Regions from separate parts of the Nocardia sp. NPDC004340 genome, predicted to be linked through region 2. Evidence: riboswitches for the same ligand, from Rfam matches in the RefSeq annotation. Region 2 holds a riboswitch; the other holds the start of a gene.
The links. Region 2 has a riboswitch for cobalamin ahead of ACWEOI_RS27425 (iron chelate uptake ABC transporter family permease subunit). Riboswitches for the same ligand answer to the same signal wherever they lie in the genome.

Region 1 (7,692 bases), on a different contig from region 2:
GGTGCCGATCACGTAGTGGGTGTGGTGGCTGGTGTGCAGCACGATCGTGGCGATCCGGTCCAGGTCGCCGATCCGCTCGCGCATCCGGCAGGCCAGGTCGATGGGGGCCTGGCTCTGGTACTCGGCCGAGTGCTCCTTGGTGTAGGTGTCGAGGATGCCGCGCTTGGGTTCGCCGGGTCCGGGCAGCGGCACCGAGTACTCCGCGTCCGGACCGCCCAGCAGCCAGGCGATCACGCCGTCCTCGCCCTCCCAGATCGGCGCCGGCGCGCCCTCGCCGCGCATCGCGCGATCCACCGCTTCCACGGCCATCTTCCCGGCGAAGGCGGGGGCGTAGGCCTTCCAGCTGGAGATCTCGCCCTTGCGGGACTGCCGGGTGGCGGTCGTGGTGTGCAGGGCCTGGCCGACGGCCTGGTAGATGATCTCGGCATCGAGGCCGAGCAGCGTGCCGATCCCGGCGGCGGCAGACGGGCCCAGGTGTGCGACGTGGTCGATCTTGTGCTCGTGCAGGCAGATCGCGCGGACCAGGTCCACCTGGATCTCGTAACCCGTTGCCAGACCGCGGATCAGGTCGCGGCCGCCGCGGCCGGTGTGCTGGGCGACGGCGAGGATCGGCGGGATGTTGTCGCCCGGGTGCGAGTACTCCGCGGCCAGGAAGGTGTCGTGGAAGTCCAGCTCGCGCACCGCGACTCCATTGGCCCAGGCCGCCCATTCCGGCGAGTAGGAACCGGGCGCGCCGAAGACGGTCGCGCCCGGTGTGTACGGATGGGCCAGGGCCTGGGCGCGAGCATTGGCGACGGGTCGCCGGGTGAGGGATGCCGCCGCGACCGCCGCGTTGTCGATGAGCCGATTGACGATCATCCGTTCGACGTCGGGGATGACCTCCACCGGATCGGCGGCGACCTCGGCGATCCGCCAGGCGAGGTGTCCCGCGCGGGGGAAATGCTCCGCGGAGCGGTGGGTGCGGACGGGATGGTTCTTCATATTTCGCACGGTACACAGCGGCTACGGGCCGGGAAATCCCTTGCAAAAGCCTATTTTTGCGGAACAGGAACCCTGAATCGGTGAAAGTTGTGAAAGCTCGGATTGCTAGATTGAGCGCATGCAGAAGATGTACGCGGGCGCGCGCCTGCGCGCCTTGCGGGAGCGCCGGGGCCTGTCGCAGTCCGCGCTGGCCAAGACGCTCGAGCTCTCGGTGAGCTACATCAATCAGCTCGAGCACGACCAGCGCCCGCTGACGGTCCCGGTGCTGCTGCGCCTGAACGCCCGCTTCGACCTGGACATGGGCTTCTTCGCCGCCGACACCGACGCCCGGCTGATCGCCGACCTGCAGGACGTGTTCGCCGAGGATCCCGAGGGCGCCGACATCACCACCGCCGAGATCGACGACCTGGTGGCCCGGGTGCCGGCGGCCGCGCGGGTTCTGGTCGGCCTGCACCGCCGCCTGCGCGGCGCCACCGAGCAGATGGAACGCGTCTCCGCCGGAATCGACGGCGACGCGGGCGAATCCGCCGCGGCCATGCCCTACGAGGACGTCCGCGACTACTTCTACGATCGGCGCAACCACATCCCCGAGCTCGACACCGCGGCCGAGCAGCTGTTCGACCGCAATGGCCTGAGCCTGGGCGGACTCGACCTCCAGCTGACCCGGCTGCTGCGCGAGCAGCACGGCATCGCGGTGCTCATCCGCACCGACGATCCCAGCGATCCGGGCCCCAAACGGGTCTTCGACCCCGACAGCCGCGTGCTGACCCTGGCGCGGCGGCTCACCGCCGGTCAGCGCGCCTTCCAATTGGCCACGCAGCTGGCCTTTCTCACCCAGGCCGAGGTGATCGCCGACCTGATCGACGCGACCGACACCATGCCCGAGAACTCGCGCGGCCTGCTGCGCACCGGGCTCGCCAACTACTTCGCCGGAGCCTTGATCCTGCCCTACACCCGCTTCTGGGACGCGGCCGAATCCCTGCGCTACGACATCGAACTGCTCGCCGCCACCTTCGAGGTCGGCTTCGAGACCGTCTGCCACCGCCTGTCGACCCTGCAGCGGCCCGGCAAGCGCGGGGTGCCGTTCTTCTTCGTCCGCACCGATCGCGCCGGAAACATCTCGAAACGCCAGTCCGCCACCGCCTTCCACTTCTCCCGGGTGGGCGGCAGCTGCCCGCTGTGGGTGGTGCACGACGCCTTCTCCACGCCGGGCAGCATCCGCACCCAGATCGCCCGCATGCCCGACGGCCGCAACTATCTGTGGCTGGCGCGCACCACCGACGAGAAGACGCCCGGATACCTGTCCCCCACCCGGGATTTCGCCATCGGGCTGGGCTGCGACCTGACCTACGCGGACAAGCTGGTGTACTCGCACGGCCTGCCCGTCGACGACCCGCGCACGGCGGTGCCGATCGGCGCGGGCTGCAAGGTCTGCGAGCGGACCGACTGCGCGCAGCGCGCGTTCCCGCAGTTGGGCCGGCCGATCCGGGTGGACGACAACAGTTCCCGGACCATCCCGTACGCGCCGATCACCTGACCGGACGGCCGGGGCGCACCGCGTTCGTTCGCAGCGCATGCGGCACGCCCCGGCCTTCGACTACCGCAGTGCGTGCGCCGCGGCCACGAGATTGCGCAGCGACTCCGTCACCTCGGCGGTGCCGCGCGTCTTGAGCCCGCAGTCCGGGTTGACCCAGAGCCGTTCGGCCGGAACCGCTTTCAGTGCCCGGGCCAGCGCCGCCTCGATCTCCCGGACGCCGGGCACCCGCGGCGAGTGGATGTCGTACACGCCCGGTCCCACGCCCAGGTCGAAGCCCGCCGCGTTGAGGTCGTCGAGCACCTCCATGTGCGAGCGCGCCGCCTCGATCGAGGTGACGTCGGCGTCCAATCCCGCTATCGCGCCGATGATCTCACCGAACTCCGAATAGCAGAGGTGGGTGTGGATCTGGGTGCTGTCGGCGACCCCGGAGGTCGCCAGCCGGAACGCCACCACCGCCCATTCCAGGTATTCGGGCTGGTCGGCGCGGCGCAGGGGCAGCAGCTCCCGCAAGGCCGGTTCGTCCACCTGGATGATGGCGGTCCCGGCGGCCTCCAGGTCCACGGTCTCGTCCCGGATCGCCAGGGCGAGCTGGCGCGCGGTGTCGGCGAGCGGCTGGTCGTCGCGGACGTAGGACCAGGCCAGGATGGTGACCGGCCCGGTGAGCATGCCCTTGACCGGTTTGCCGGTCAGCGACTGCGCGTAGGAGATCCAGTCGACGGTCATGGCCGCCGGTCGGGTCACGTCGCCGAACAGGATCGGCGGGCGCACGCACCGGGTGCCGTAGGACTGCACCCACCCGTGCGCGGTGGCCGCGAAGCCGTCCAGTTGCTCGGCGAAGTACTGCACCATGTCATTGCGCTCGGGCTCGCCGTGCACCAGCACGTCCAGGCCGATCTCCTCCTGCAGCGCGATGACCTCGGCGATCTCGGCGCGCATGCGGGTGTCGTACTCGGCCCGGTCGATCTCGCCGCGGCGCAGGGCGGCGCGTGCCACCCGGATGCGGCCGGTCTGCGGGTAGGAACCGATGGTCGTGGTCGGCAGCGGCGGCAGGTCCAGCCGCTCCCGCTGTGACCGCCGTCGCTCCGCCGCGGGCGCCCGGTGCGCGGCCGTCGCGTCCAGTGCGGCCAGCCGGTCGCGGACCGCCGTGTCGTGCAGTCGCGCGTCGGATCGCCGGTCCAGCACGGCCGTTCGCGCGATCTCCAGCTGCTCGGCGGCCGCGTCCTGCCCCTCATGCAGGACGGTGGCCAGCAGCCGGATCTCGGCGATCTTCTCGGTCCCGAATGCCAGCCAGGACCGCAGGCGCGGCTCCAGGTCAGGCTCGGCGGCGAGGCTGTACGGAACGTGCAGCAGCGAGCAGGAACTCGACACCGCCACCGGCGCACCGGCTGCGGCGAGCGCGGCCAGCCCGGTCAGCGCCCGATCGGGATCGGTGCGCCACACGTTGTAGCCGTCGACGACGCCCGCGACCAGCAGGGTCCCGGAAAGACGCTGCGCCGCGGCGATATCCGCGTCACCGCCCGACACCAGGTCGATGGCGAGGCCCTCGATCCCGGTGTCCGCCAGCGCGGGCAGCGCCGCACCCAATCGTCCGAAGTACGAGGCCACCAGCAGGTCGGGCCGCGCGGAGACCGCGGCCAGCCGCTGATAGGCCGAACGTGCCAGCGCCAGTTCGGTATCCGTCAGATCGGTGACCAGCACCGGCTCGTCGAGCTGCACCCAGCGCGCCCCCGCGGCCGCCAGCAGGCCCAGCAGCCGCTCGTACAGCGGCAGCAGATCGGGCAGCCGATCGAGCAGCGCGCTGCCGTCCACCGACTTGGCCAATTTCAGGAAGGTGACCGGTCCGATGATGACCGGCCGGGCCGGAATGCCCAGCGCCAGTGCCTCTTCCAGTTCCGCGAGCGGTTTGTCCGGGTGCAGGGTGAACCTCGTCGAGGCCGAGAGCTCCGGCACCAGATAGTGGTAGTTGGTGTCGAACCACTTGGTCATCTCGAGCGGCGCGATGTCGGCGGTGCCGCGCGCGGCCGCGAAGTAGCGGTCCAGCTCGTCGGCGACGCCGTGCACCCGTTCGGGCAGCGCACCCAGTAGCACCGCGGTGTCGAGCATCTGGTCGTAGTAGGAGAAGGTGCCCACCGGAACCGAATCGAGTCCGGCGGCGTGCACCGCGAGGAGTTGCGCGGCGCGCAGTCCGCCCGCGAGACCGTGCAGCGCGGCGGCGTCGATGCGCCCCGCCCAGTACGCCTCGATCGCGCGTTTCAGTTCCCGGTTCGGGCCGATGCGCGGCAGGCCCAGCACCGTGGCGGTGAAGGTGTTGTCAGGGTTCAGCATTGATGAACTCCATGGTCAGCAGTCGATGACCGCCGCCCAAACGAGCGTACGCTGACGGAGCCCATGCGGCATGTTTCCGTGCCCGGATCCGATCGGCGTAACGCCCAATCCACGAGGCGACGACCGCCGGATACGGCGTATCCGGCACGACGGGCAGGTCTTCGGACTCATGGGCATCGACCCGACAATCGGGTCGGCCCCGGCACGAGGCCGAGGCCGGACCTACCGGCCGTCGCTTCCCAGGCATGCGCCCAGTGCTTCTGACGGCGTTCGTTCCCATTCACCGCTGCGGGACAGTCCCGGATTCCCACCGGGTTCCCTCTCACCCGGCCGGCGCGCGAGCGCGGGCAGCGGGCTTCGACGCCGTCGAATGGGTCAGGGGCTCCTCGACTCCACCTCCGGCGAACCAGTTGCGTTGGCGAATATAGCCCAGCGCCAGCGCGATCCCCGCACGCGCGGCGGCGTCCCATCAGGTGGTCGACCCGGGCAGGCGGATTGACCAGCGGCGATGCGCTTTCGTATGGTTGATCGACGATGTCATGAGGAATCCGGTGCAATGCCGGAACGGTCGCGCCACTGTGAGCAGCCCGGTCTCCCCGCGAGACGGATGCGAGTCAGACCCTCACATCGTCGGTTCGATCGGCAACGGGGACGCGGAATCCCCCTGACTCAAAGGAGTCCTTCGTGGCTACCTCTTTCGCTCCTCGCTCCGGTGTCGGCAGCGGCGCGCTCTCCATCCCCACCACCGCGCTGTGGCTGGTCGGCACCACCCTGATGGCGCTGCTGGCGATCTACTTCATCGGTATCGATCAGGGTGCGGTGTCGGTGTTCGGCAGCGACATGCACGTGCACGAGTTCGTGCACGACGGCCGGCATTTCCTCGGGTTCCCCTGCCACTAGCACCGGGAATCGAGTAACCACAATGGAAAAGCGAATCATCGGCCGAGGGGTCCTGCTGGGAGCCCTCGGCGGATCGCTGGCGTTCGTGTTCGCCCGGATCCTGTCCGAGCCGATCATCGATCGCGCCATCGACTTCGAAGAGGGCCGCGACCACGCGCAGATGGCGCTGGACAAGGCCGCCGGGAAGCCCATGGACATGGACCACGGGGCCGAGCTGTTCACCCGCGCGCAGCAGCAGAATGTCGGACTGGGCTTCGGGATGATCGTGTTCGGCGCCGCGCTGGGCGCGCTGTTCGCGGTCGTGTACTTCCTGGCGCTGCGCAAGGCGGGCAAGATCTCGCCGCGCAATCTGGCGCTGCTGGTGTCGGGCGGCATGTTCCTGGCGCTGTACGCGGTGCCGTTCCTGAAGTACCCGGCCAACCCGCCGTCCGTCGGGAACCCGGACACGATCGAGGAGCGCACGGCCCTGTACCTGGGCCTGATCGCGATCAGCGCGATCGCGTTGGTCGCGGCGATCTGGTTCGGCCGCAGGCTGACCGCGCGCCTGGACACCTGGACCGCGGGGGTCGCCGCCGCGGCCGGCTTCGTCGTCGTGATGGGCGCGCTGCTGGCGCTGCTGCCGTCGTTCCACGAAGCGCCGGAACCGCTGCGGGACGCGTCGGGCACGATCGTGTTCCCGGGCTTCCCCGCCGACGACCTGTACCACTTCCGGCTGTACGCGTTCGCCGCCCAGCTGCTGGTGTGGGCGGTCATCGGGGTCGGATTCGCCTGGCTGGCGCCACGCCTGCTCGGCGACCGCTCCCCGGCCGCGCCCGCCGTGGCGGCATGAGCGCGGTCACCCGTCTCACCCTGGTGACGCACGCGATCACCGAGGCCGTGCGGTCCGCCCGCTTCCCGGTCGACGAACCGCTCGACCCGCTCGGGTCGCGGTCGGTCGAGCAGGCGGGCGGGCTGCCCGGCCCGGAGCCCGCGATGGTGCTGTTCGCGCCCGAGCTGCGGGCCGAACAGACCTGCCGGGCACTGGGATTCACCGGGACCCCGGAGCCCGAGCTGCGCGACCTGGACCACGGCGACTGGGCCGGTCGGGCGATGGACGATCTCGCGCCCGAGCAGCTGATGGGCTGGCTCACCGACCCGGGCTTCCACGAGCACGGCGGCGAATCGATCACCGGGTTGATCGATCGCGTCGGCGTCTGGCTGCACGGCCTGGCCGGGCGCGGCGACCGGATCGTCGCGGTGACGCATCCCGCGATCGTGCGGGCCGCGGTCCTGCGCACCCTCGACGCTCCCCCGGAGTCGTTCTGGCGCATCGACATTCCACCGTTGAGCGCCACCACCCTGCACCACCGCGGCCCGGCGTGGACGCTGCGCGCGACCGCGCACGAGCTCGCGGACTGACTTCGCTGGCAGAATCCGGGGAATGGCGCAATCCTCGGGTTCGACCACCTCTCCGGCCGTCGGCCGGGCGCTCGACATCCTCGTCCGGCTGGCGCACGGCCCGGGACCGGTCCGGGCGGCGGTGCTGGCCCGCGATCTGGGGCTGCCGCGCTCGTCGGTGTACCACATCCTGTCGGTGCTGGTGGACCGCGGATTCGTGGTCTATGTACCGGGTGACCAGGCCTACGGGCTGGGCGTGACGTCCTTCGAGATCGGCTCGGCCTATCTGCGGCACGAGCCGCTGGAACGGCTGGCGCAGCCGATCCTGCACCAGCTGGCCCGGCAGCTCGGGCAGGCGGTGCATCTGGGCATTCTGCACGGCAACGAGACGGTCTACCTCCTGAAGGAACGTCCCGGCTCGGGTCCCGCGGCGGAGGTCTCGCTGATCACCGATATCGGGGTCCGGCTGCCGTCGCACCTGACCGCGAACGGGCGCGCGATCCTCGCCTCGCTGCCGGACGCGCAGGTGAAGGCGTTGTACGCCAAGCGTTCCGACTTCCTCACCCGCACCG
Region 2 (7,692 bases):
CACTTCACCTTCGGCTTCGTCACCGACTACAACTGAGCCGCCGGCCCCTAGGCTGCGTCCCATGCGAGCCGCCGATGTCCTGGCCCTGCACCACGCCTGCTCTCGATCCGGGCTCACCGTCTGGATCGACGGCGGCTGGTGCGTGGACGCCCTCCTGGGCGAGCAGACCCGCCCGCACCATGATCTCGACATCGCGGTCCACCGCCGCGACGCCGACCGAGTCCGCGAAATCCTCACGGACATGGGCTATCTCGCCTCCCCGACACCCGACGACACCCCGTGGAACTTCGTCCTGGCGAAGGGCCCGGACGCCTCGGTCGACCTGCACGTCTTCGAACACGACGCCGACGGCGCGGTGAGCTACGGCATCGCCTACCCCGTCGAATCCCTCACCGGCACCGGCACTATCGACGGTGAACGGGTCGACTGCATCGCCGCCCGCTGGATGTACACCTTCAAGACCGCCTACCCTCCCGCCGCCAAAGACCTCCACGACGTCCGCGCCCTGGCCGCGAAGTTCGGTTTCCCACTACCGGACGTGTACCGATAACCCCGACACCGTCCGCTGATCGGCTACCAGCGCAGCATGGGCAGCGGCCGCAGCGGGTGAGTGACGGCGTACGCGACACCCCGACGCGCCAGGAAGGCGTGGAAGCCCTCGTACGGGAGTTGGGCCACAACGGATTCGATGTCGGCGCGGGCCAGCGGACGCCGAACCAGGCCGCGACTGGCGTCGATCCGGTCGGCGACGCGGAAGGTCTCGACGAGGCGGTCGTCGACGGCGCGGAGCCGGTGATGGTCGAGGACCAGGCGGCGCGCGGTGCCGACATCGGTGATACCGAAATCGGCGGCGTGCACGGTGGCCAGGTCGGCGGATGGATCGAGATAGTCCCAGGTCCCCGCGGTCCACACACCGAGGTCGTGCACGGCCCACGCCAGGGCCGCCACATCGGGAACCGGCTCCCCCAGCAGCAGTCGCTGGTAGTTCAGGCTGCGCAGAACGTGATTGCGGTAGGCGGGAAACGACGCGCCGAGCTGGTCGCGATACCGGTCGAGCACCGCATCGACGATCGGATGATCGGTCTGTATCCGCATGGGCTCCCCTGGTGTGTCATCCGGACTTCAGCGGACACTACACCCGGCATCGCACCGCGGGCGGACGAGCGACCCCCCGAAAACCTGGGTCCCCGAAAGTCCTTGTGAAACAAGGGTTATTCAAAAATACTTCTCGGCCATGAACACCAAGAAGGCCGGTCGCTACGCCGCGGTGGGGGCCGCGCTCGCGGCCGCGGCGGTACAACTCTCGACCGGAACGGCCACGGCCGCGACGGGCCACGTCTCACTCTGGGTGGGCGGCGGAACGGACCTGCTCGCCTGCCGGGCGACGGCGCAACAGTGCCAGGTCATCGGGTACGCCTACGACATGACCACCCCGATCACCCTCAGCGTCAACGGGAAAACGATCGCCTCCGCCCTGCCGACGCCGACATCGGGCACGATCGAACCCGGGGAGCTGAAGATCCTGTGGGTCCCGCAGACGGCCGGCCCGAACACCATCACCGTGCAGCAGGGCAGCGACTCGCAGTCGGTCACCATCCAGATCATGGACAACAACTCGCTGGAAGCCTTCGCCCAGCGAACCGAAGCGTACCTGCGGACCCTCCCGTGCAAGACGGGCAGCGCCACCATCTCCGCCGGTTGCCAGTTTCCCGCAGGGGACGTCCATTGAGAACGACCACCCGCGCCGCACTCGGAGCCGCCCTGCTGACCGCGGCGATCCCGCTGTCGACCGGAACCGCGGCCGCCCAGGACTTCCAGATCGACCTGATGCAGATGGACCCCGGCCGCTACAGCTGTGAACTGTCCACCGAAACCTGCTGGATCTCGGTCGTACTCCTGACCGACCTCACCACGCCCGTCACCATCAGCGTCGACGGCACCGTCATCGCCACACCCACGCCCTCGACCAATTGCTGGTGCACCAACGAAACCGCGTGGATCCCATCCAAGGGCGGCCGGTACACCCTGACCGCCAAGCAGGGCGACCGAACCGCCACGCGCACAGTCACCATCGGCGACTACAACGGCGTGCAGGGGATCCTGGAGCGCTACCTCGGAATCAATACCGGCAGCGGCAGCAGCTAGGAGTCATGTCGATTTCGCACCGCCGGACGCCTATCACCGACCCCATTCAGCTAACTATCGGCATACTCTGGGCCCATGCCACGAAGTACTGCGAGCACCGTCGACGACTACCTCGGTGAGCTGGCCGAGGACCGGCGACCGGCCCTGACCCGGCTGCGCGAACTGTGCCGGGAAACCCTCGTCGGATTCCACGAGGACATGGATTTCGGCATGCCGGTCTACGAGCGCGACGGCATCGCCGAGATCGCGTTCGCCAGCCAGAAGCAGTACATCTCCTTCTATCTCATGCGCGGCGACATCCGCGAGGCCTTCGCCGAGCACCTCGATACCAAGGACATGGGCAAAGGCTGCCTGCGCTTCCGCAAACCCGAAGCCATCGACTTCCCGCTGCTGCGAACGATTCTCGAGGCGACGGCCGCGAGCCGCGGCGCCGTCTGCTGATTGGCTAGTCGCCCCGGGAACGGTCGCGGTGCTTAGTGGTGCGCCGGTAGCGGCGGCCGCTCGGGATCGGCTGGGACGCATTGGATCTGCGGAGTTCGTGGCGGTGACGCCAGGCGGTGAGGTCCGGGCGCTCGGCCGGTGCGGCGGCGTCGGGCGGCGCGGACTTGCCCGGCGGTGCGGTCTTCATGGGGTCCCCCTGGGTGGTGCGAATCCGTGGTCGCGAACACGGTAGGGGGTACAACAAGCGTGGTCCAGCGATTATTGCCGGATTCGGGTCAGCGGGGGGCTTCGGGTTCGGGGGCTTCGAAGGGGACCGCCGGGCCGTGGGGCGCGTGGGGTTGCGGCGCACCGGAATTGCCGGGGTAGGGGCCGTAGAGGATGGCGGAGCCGTACTGGGACGGGGCGACGATCACCGGGTCGGGGCGCGCGCCGCCGAAGGGTAGGTATTCGCCGGTGCCCAGATCGTCGGAGGTGCTCAGCGCCGCGAGCAGCAGGATCACCACCGCGGCGGCCAGGGGCTGCGCGATGAGGGCGGCCCAACCCTCCACGGAGGGCGCGAATTCCACGATGGTGTGGATCGGCGGATGGCTCGGGCGGACGTGGCGCTGCTCGGCCACCGCCTCGCCGACCACCTTGGTGAGCAACGCGCCGAGCGCGGAACCGAGAATGATGCCGGTCAGCAGGACCGGGCCCCGCACCCGCCGCCAGCGCCAGGCCGCGACCGTCCCGAGCACGCCGAGCACGATGCCGATCAGCACGAAGATGGCGAGCGCGTCGAAACGGTGCAGGCTCTCACCGGTCAGCGCGGTGCCGCGGTCGGGTTCGACCACCAGCAGTTGTTCCGCCGGAGCGAGATACGCCCAGGCCACCCCGGCCAGAGCGCTCACCGCGGCGAGCGCGGCACACACCGCCGCCGCCGCACGCACTTCCCGCATCAGTACATCGACGCGTAGTCCGCCCGGCTCGGCGGCGAATGTGGCTGCCACTAGCGGTGTTCCAGGCTCGTGGAGTCGAGCACCCCGTGGCGCGAGCACTTGGCCCACCAGCCGTCGGGGCTGACCTGCACGATCATGCGGCGTCCGCATTGTTCACAGAAGCGCGGCGGCTCCAGGCCCAGGGCCGCCGCGGGGGGTACCGGATCGTCCAGCCCCGGCACGACTCGCTTGCCCGTGAAAGGGTTGTAGCGCTCCTCGATGTCCACGACCACCTCGATGGATCCTTCGCGTATCGAACTCGGCGGGCAGATCAGGTCCAGGGGAATGCAAACCCCCGCACCCCTACCGTACGAGACGGGTTCGGGGCATTGGCCCCGAACCCCCTTTTTCTCTCAGTGGATTTCGCTCAGAGCGTTTCGTTGAGCGCCTTGATCGGCATCTTGAGTTCGCCGAGCAGATCGATGTCGGACTCGGCCGGACGACCCAGGGTGGTCAGGTAGTTGCCGACGATGACGGCGTTGATACCGCCCAGGATGCCCTGCTTGGCGCCCAGGTCGCCGAGGGTGATCTCGCGGCCGCCGGCGAAACGCAGGATGGTGCGCGGCATGGCGAGACGGAAGGCGGCGACGGCGCGCAGCGCGTCGGCGGCCGGGAGCACCTCGAGGTCACCGAAGGGGGTGCCCGGGCGCGGGTTGAGGAAGTTCAGCGGCACCTCGTCGGGCTCCAGCGAGGCCAGGTCGGCCGCGAATTCCGCACGCTGCTCCAGGGATTCGCCCATGCCGAGGATGCCGCCACAGCAGACCTCCATGCCGGCCTCGCGCACCATGCGCAGGGTCTCCCAGCGCTCGTCGTAGGTGTGGGTGGTGACCACGTTCGGGAAGTGCGAGCGCGCGGTCTCCAGGTTGTGGTTGTAGCGGTGCACGCCCATGGCGGCCAGCTGGTCCACCTGCTCCTGGTTCAGCATGCCCAGCGAGCAGGCGACCTGGATGTCGACCTCGTTGCGGATGGCCTCGACGCCCGCGGCGACCTGCGCCATCAGGCGCTCGTCCGGACCGCGCACCGCGGCCACGATGCAGAACTCGGTGGCGCCGGTCTTGGCGGTCTGCTTGGCCGCCTCCACCAGCGAGGGGATGTCGAGCCAGGCGGCGCGCACCGGCGACTGGAAAAGGCCGGACTGCGAACAGAAGTGGCAGTCCTCGGGGCAGCCGCCGGTCTTGAGCGAGATGATGCCCTCGACCTCGACCTCGGGGCCGCACCACTTCATGCGGACGTCGTGCGCCAGGCCGAGCAGCTCCTCGAGCCGCTCGTCGCCGAGCCGCAGGACCGCGAGGGTCTGCTCCTGGGTCAGGCCGACGCCGCGCTCGAGCACCTGCTCGCGAGCGATGGCGAGGATGTCATCGCCTGCGTTGGTACCGGCTTCGGTGGTGACGGCTACCTGGGTCATGTCCGCGGGAATCCCTTCGTCCGGCCGTGTGGCCGAGCAACTTGAACGGTGTTCAGGGTAGGCTAGCAGCCCGGAACGTGAGCCGGAACACGAGAGGGTCGGATTCTTCAGTGCAACTCCATCGCACGGACGTGGTCGACGGGGCCATCGCCATCCTCGACCAGTACGGGCTGGCGGATCTCACCATGCGCCGCCTGGCCACCTCGCTGCACGTCCAGCCCGGCGCGCTGTACTGGCACTTCCCCAACAAGCAGGCCCTGCTCGGCGCGGTCGCCGACCGCATTCTCGCGCCCATGGACGAACCGGTCCGGGCCGAGGAATGGTCCAAGCAGATGACCGAACTCGCGCACCGGCTGCGCGAGAGCCTGCTCGCCTACCGCGACGGGGCCGAACTGGTCTCGGCCACCTACGCGTCCCGCCTCACCACCAGCAAGGGCCGGGAACGACTGGCCAGCGCCGCGATTCGCGCCGGCATGACGCGTGAGGAGGCCGAACTGGCCGCCTACACGCTGCTGTACTACGTGCTCGGGCAGACGGTGGACGAGCAGTCGCGCATCCAGATGGACTCCGCGGGCGCGCTCACCGAGGAGAACTCGCCGCTGTACGACATGCCCGACGCCACCGCGCGATTCGACTTCGGATTGCAGCTGTTCGTGAGCGGCGTGCGGCATCTGCTCGGTTCGCGGATCCGCTGACCTTCGCGGACACCGGGATGAACCGACCAGTCGGAACCGGCGAAGGTTCCGGACGGTAGGGTTCCCCTCGTCAGTATCGGCGGGTGCGGGAATCCGGTGGGAATCCGGAGCGGTCGCGCCACTGTGAGCACCGGATCCCGGTGCGAGTCAGACCTCCCCCGCCGCGCAACACTCTGGAGAGGCCGCGTCATGCCCGAGGAGCTACCGCGATGAGCCGCGCGCGGACTTCGCTCGCCCTGCCCGTCATGGGAGCGCTGCTGGTCGTGGCCATGATCGTCGCGACCGGATTCGGCGCGGAGACGATCCCGGTGCGCGAGGTGCTCGCGGTGCTGCGCGACCGGCTGACCGGCACCGCGCACACCGATCTCGGGCTCGACACCATCGTGTGGCAATTGCGGGTGCCGCGAACCGTTCTCGCCGCCATCGTCGGCGCGGGCCTGGCGGTCGCCGGGGCGGCCATGCAGACCCTGGTCCGCAATCCTCTCGCCGACCCCTACCTGCTGGGCGTCTCCTCCGGTGCGGGCGTCGGCGCGGCGGCGGTCATCACCTCCGGGGTGTTCGCCGGGGCCGGACTGTGGGCGCTGTCGGCGGGCGCGCTCGCCGGGGCCTTCGCCGCCGCGGCCGCGGTATTCCTCATCGCCCTGGCCCAAGGCGGGCTCACGCCACTGCGTCTCGTGCTCACCGGCACGGTGCTGGGCTCGGCCTTCGCCGCCTTCAGCAGCTACCTGATCTTCCGCAGCAGTGACCCGTCCGCCGCCCAGTCGGTGCTGTTCTGGCTGCTCGGCAGCCTCTCCGGCGCGGACTGGACCCGAATCCTGTTGCCCGGCTGCGTGGTCGCGGCCTGCCTGACCGCCCTGCTGCTCGCCGCCAACTGGCTCGACGCGCTGAACCTGGGCCCGGACACGGCGGCCTCCATCGGAGTTCCGGTGCGCGAGTTGCGCATCGCGCTGTTCGTCCTGCTGGCGGTCCTGGTCGGCGTGCTGGTGGCGGTCTCCGGCGGCATCGGTTTCGTCGGGCTGGTGGTCCCGCACGCCGCCCGGCTCCTGGTCGGGCCGCGCCACCGCGTCCTGCTGCCCGCGAGCGCCCTGTGCGGGGCCACCTTCCTGGTCGTCGCCGACGCCGCCACCCGAGTCCTGGTCCGCCCCACCGAGATCCCGGTCGGCGTCCTCACCGGCCTCATCGGAGCCCCCGCCTTCCTGCTCCTCATGGGCCGCCGCACCTACCGATTCGGTCCGGCGTGAGGCCCCGCCGGGCCGGGTCGCGTCACCGGGGCGCGGGCGAGCTGCGGGCCGCCGGACTGGCCTGCGCGGCGGGACGGCGCACGGTGGTCGCGCGGGTCGACTTCACGGTGTCGCCGGGCGAGACGGTGGGCATCGTCGGGCCGAACGGCGCGGGCAAGACCACGCTGTTGCGGACCCTGGCGGGGTTGATCGCACCGGTCGAGGGCGGTGTCGAGGTGGATGGCCGTCCGGTGCACCAGGTTTCGGCGCGGGAGCGGGCGCGGCTGGTGGGTCTGGTCGGGCAGGACGAGGTGCCGCCCACCGATCTGCTGGTGGGTGAGCTCGTGGCGTTGGGCCGGACGCCGTACCTGCCGCCGTGGGGCGCGGGCGGGCCGGGCGAACGGGCGGCCGTCCAACGGGCGCTGGGTCGGGTGGATCTGGCCGGGTTCGAGGGGCGCGCGGTCGGGCGGCTGTCCGGCGGGGAACGGCAGCGGGTGCTGCTGGCGCGGGCGCTCGCCCAGGACACGCCCGTCCTGCTGCTAGACGAGCCGACCAACCATCTGGATGTCACCCATCAGCTCGAATTGCTGGCACTGACCCGGGAATTGGAACGGACCGTCGTCATGAGCCTGCACGACCTGACCCTCGCGGATCGGTTCTGCGACCGGGTGCTGGTGCTCGACGACGGCCGGGCCCGCCCCCTCGAACCGCCCGGCACCGCGCTGCGGCCCGAGGTGCTCGACGAGGTGTTCGGCGTGCGGGCGCGCCGGATACCGGATCCCGACACCGGTGATTCCCATCTGCTCATCACG

Region 1: linked by a shared signal. The riboswitch ahead of metE (5-methyltetrahydropteroyltriglutamate--homocysteine S-methyltransferase) and the one ahead of ACWEOI_RS27425 (iron chelate uptake ABC transporter family permease subunit) in region 2 are both predicted to bind cobalamin.

What each region holds. Positions count from the first base shown of each region.
Region 1 covers NZ_JBSGDW010000006.1:254,677-262,368, forward strand. Annotated here, with positions in the region: gene prpD (2-methylcitrate dehydratase PrpD) at 1-981, opposite strand, end outside; gene ACWEOI_RS25135 (short-chain fatty acyl-CoA regulator family protein) at 1,100-2,518, shown strand; gene metE (5-methyltetrahydropteroyltriglutamate--homocysteine S-methyltransferase) at 2,579-4,843, opposite strand; cobalamin riboswitch at 4,999-5,164, opposite strand; cobalamin riboswitch at 5,361-5,487, shown strand; gene ACWEOI_RS25145 (CbtB domain-containing protein) at 5,528-5,743, shown strand; gene ACWEOI_RS25150 (CbtA family protein) at 5,766-6,572, shown strand; gene ACWEOI_RS25155 (histidine phosphatase family protein) at 6,569-7,141, shown strand; gene ACWEOI_RS25160 (IclR family transcriptional regulator) at 7,164-7,692, shown strand, end outside.
Region 2 covers NZ_JBSGDW010000008.1:81,053-88,744, reverse strand. Annotated here, with positions in the region: gene ACWEOI_RS27480 (hypothetical protein) at 1-36, shown strand, start outside; gene ACWEOI_RS27475 (nucleotidyltransferase domain-containing protein) at 62-550, shown strand; gene ACWEOI_RS27470 (hypothetical protein) at 574-1,095, opposite strand; gene ACWEOI_RS27465 (hypothetical protein) at 1,235-1,729, shown strand; gene ACWEOI_RS27460 (hypothetical protein) at 1,726-2,145, shown strand; gene ACWEOI_RS27455 (DUF1801 domain-containing protein) at 2,221-2,586, shown strand; gene ACWEOI_RS27450 (hypothetical protein) at 2,591-2,773, opposite strand; gene ACWEOI_RS27445 (DUF2567 domain-containing protein) at 2,862-3,572, opposite strand; gene bsaP (biotin synthase auxiliary protein BsaP) at 3,572-3,787, opposite strand; gene bioB (biotin synthase BioB) at 3,928-4,965, opposite strand; gene ACWEOI_RS27430 (TetR/AcrR family transcriptional regulator C-terminal domain-containing protein) at 5,076-5,660, shown strand; cobalamin riboswitch at 5,702-5,835, shown strand; gene ACWEOI_RS27425 (iron chelate uptake ABC transporter family permease subunit) at 5,870-6,901, shown strand; gene ACWEOI_RS27420 (ABC transporter ATP-binding protein) at 6,898-7,692, shown strand, end outside.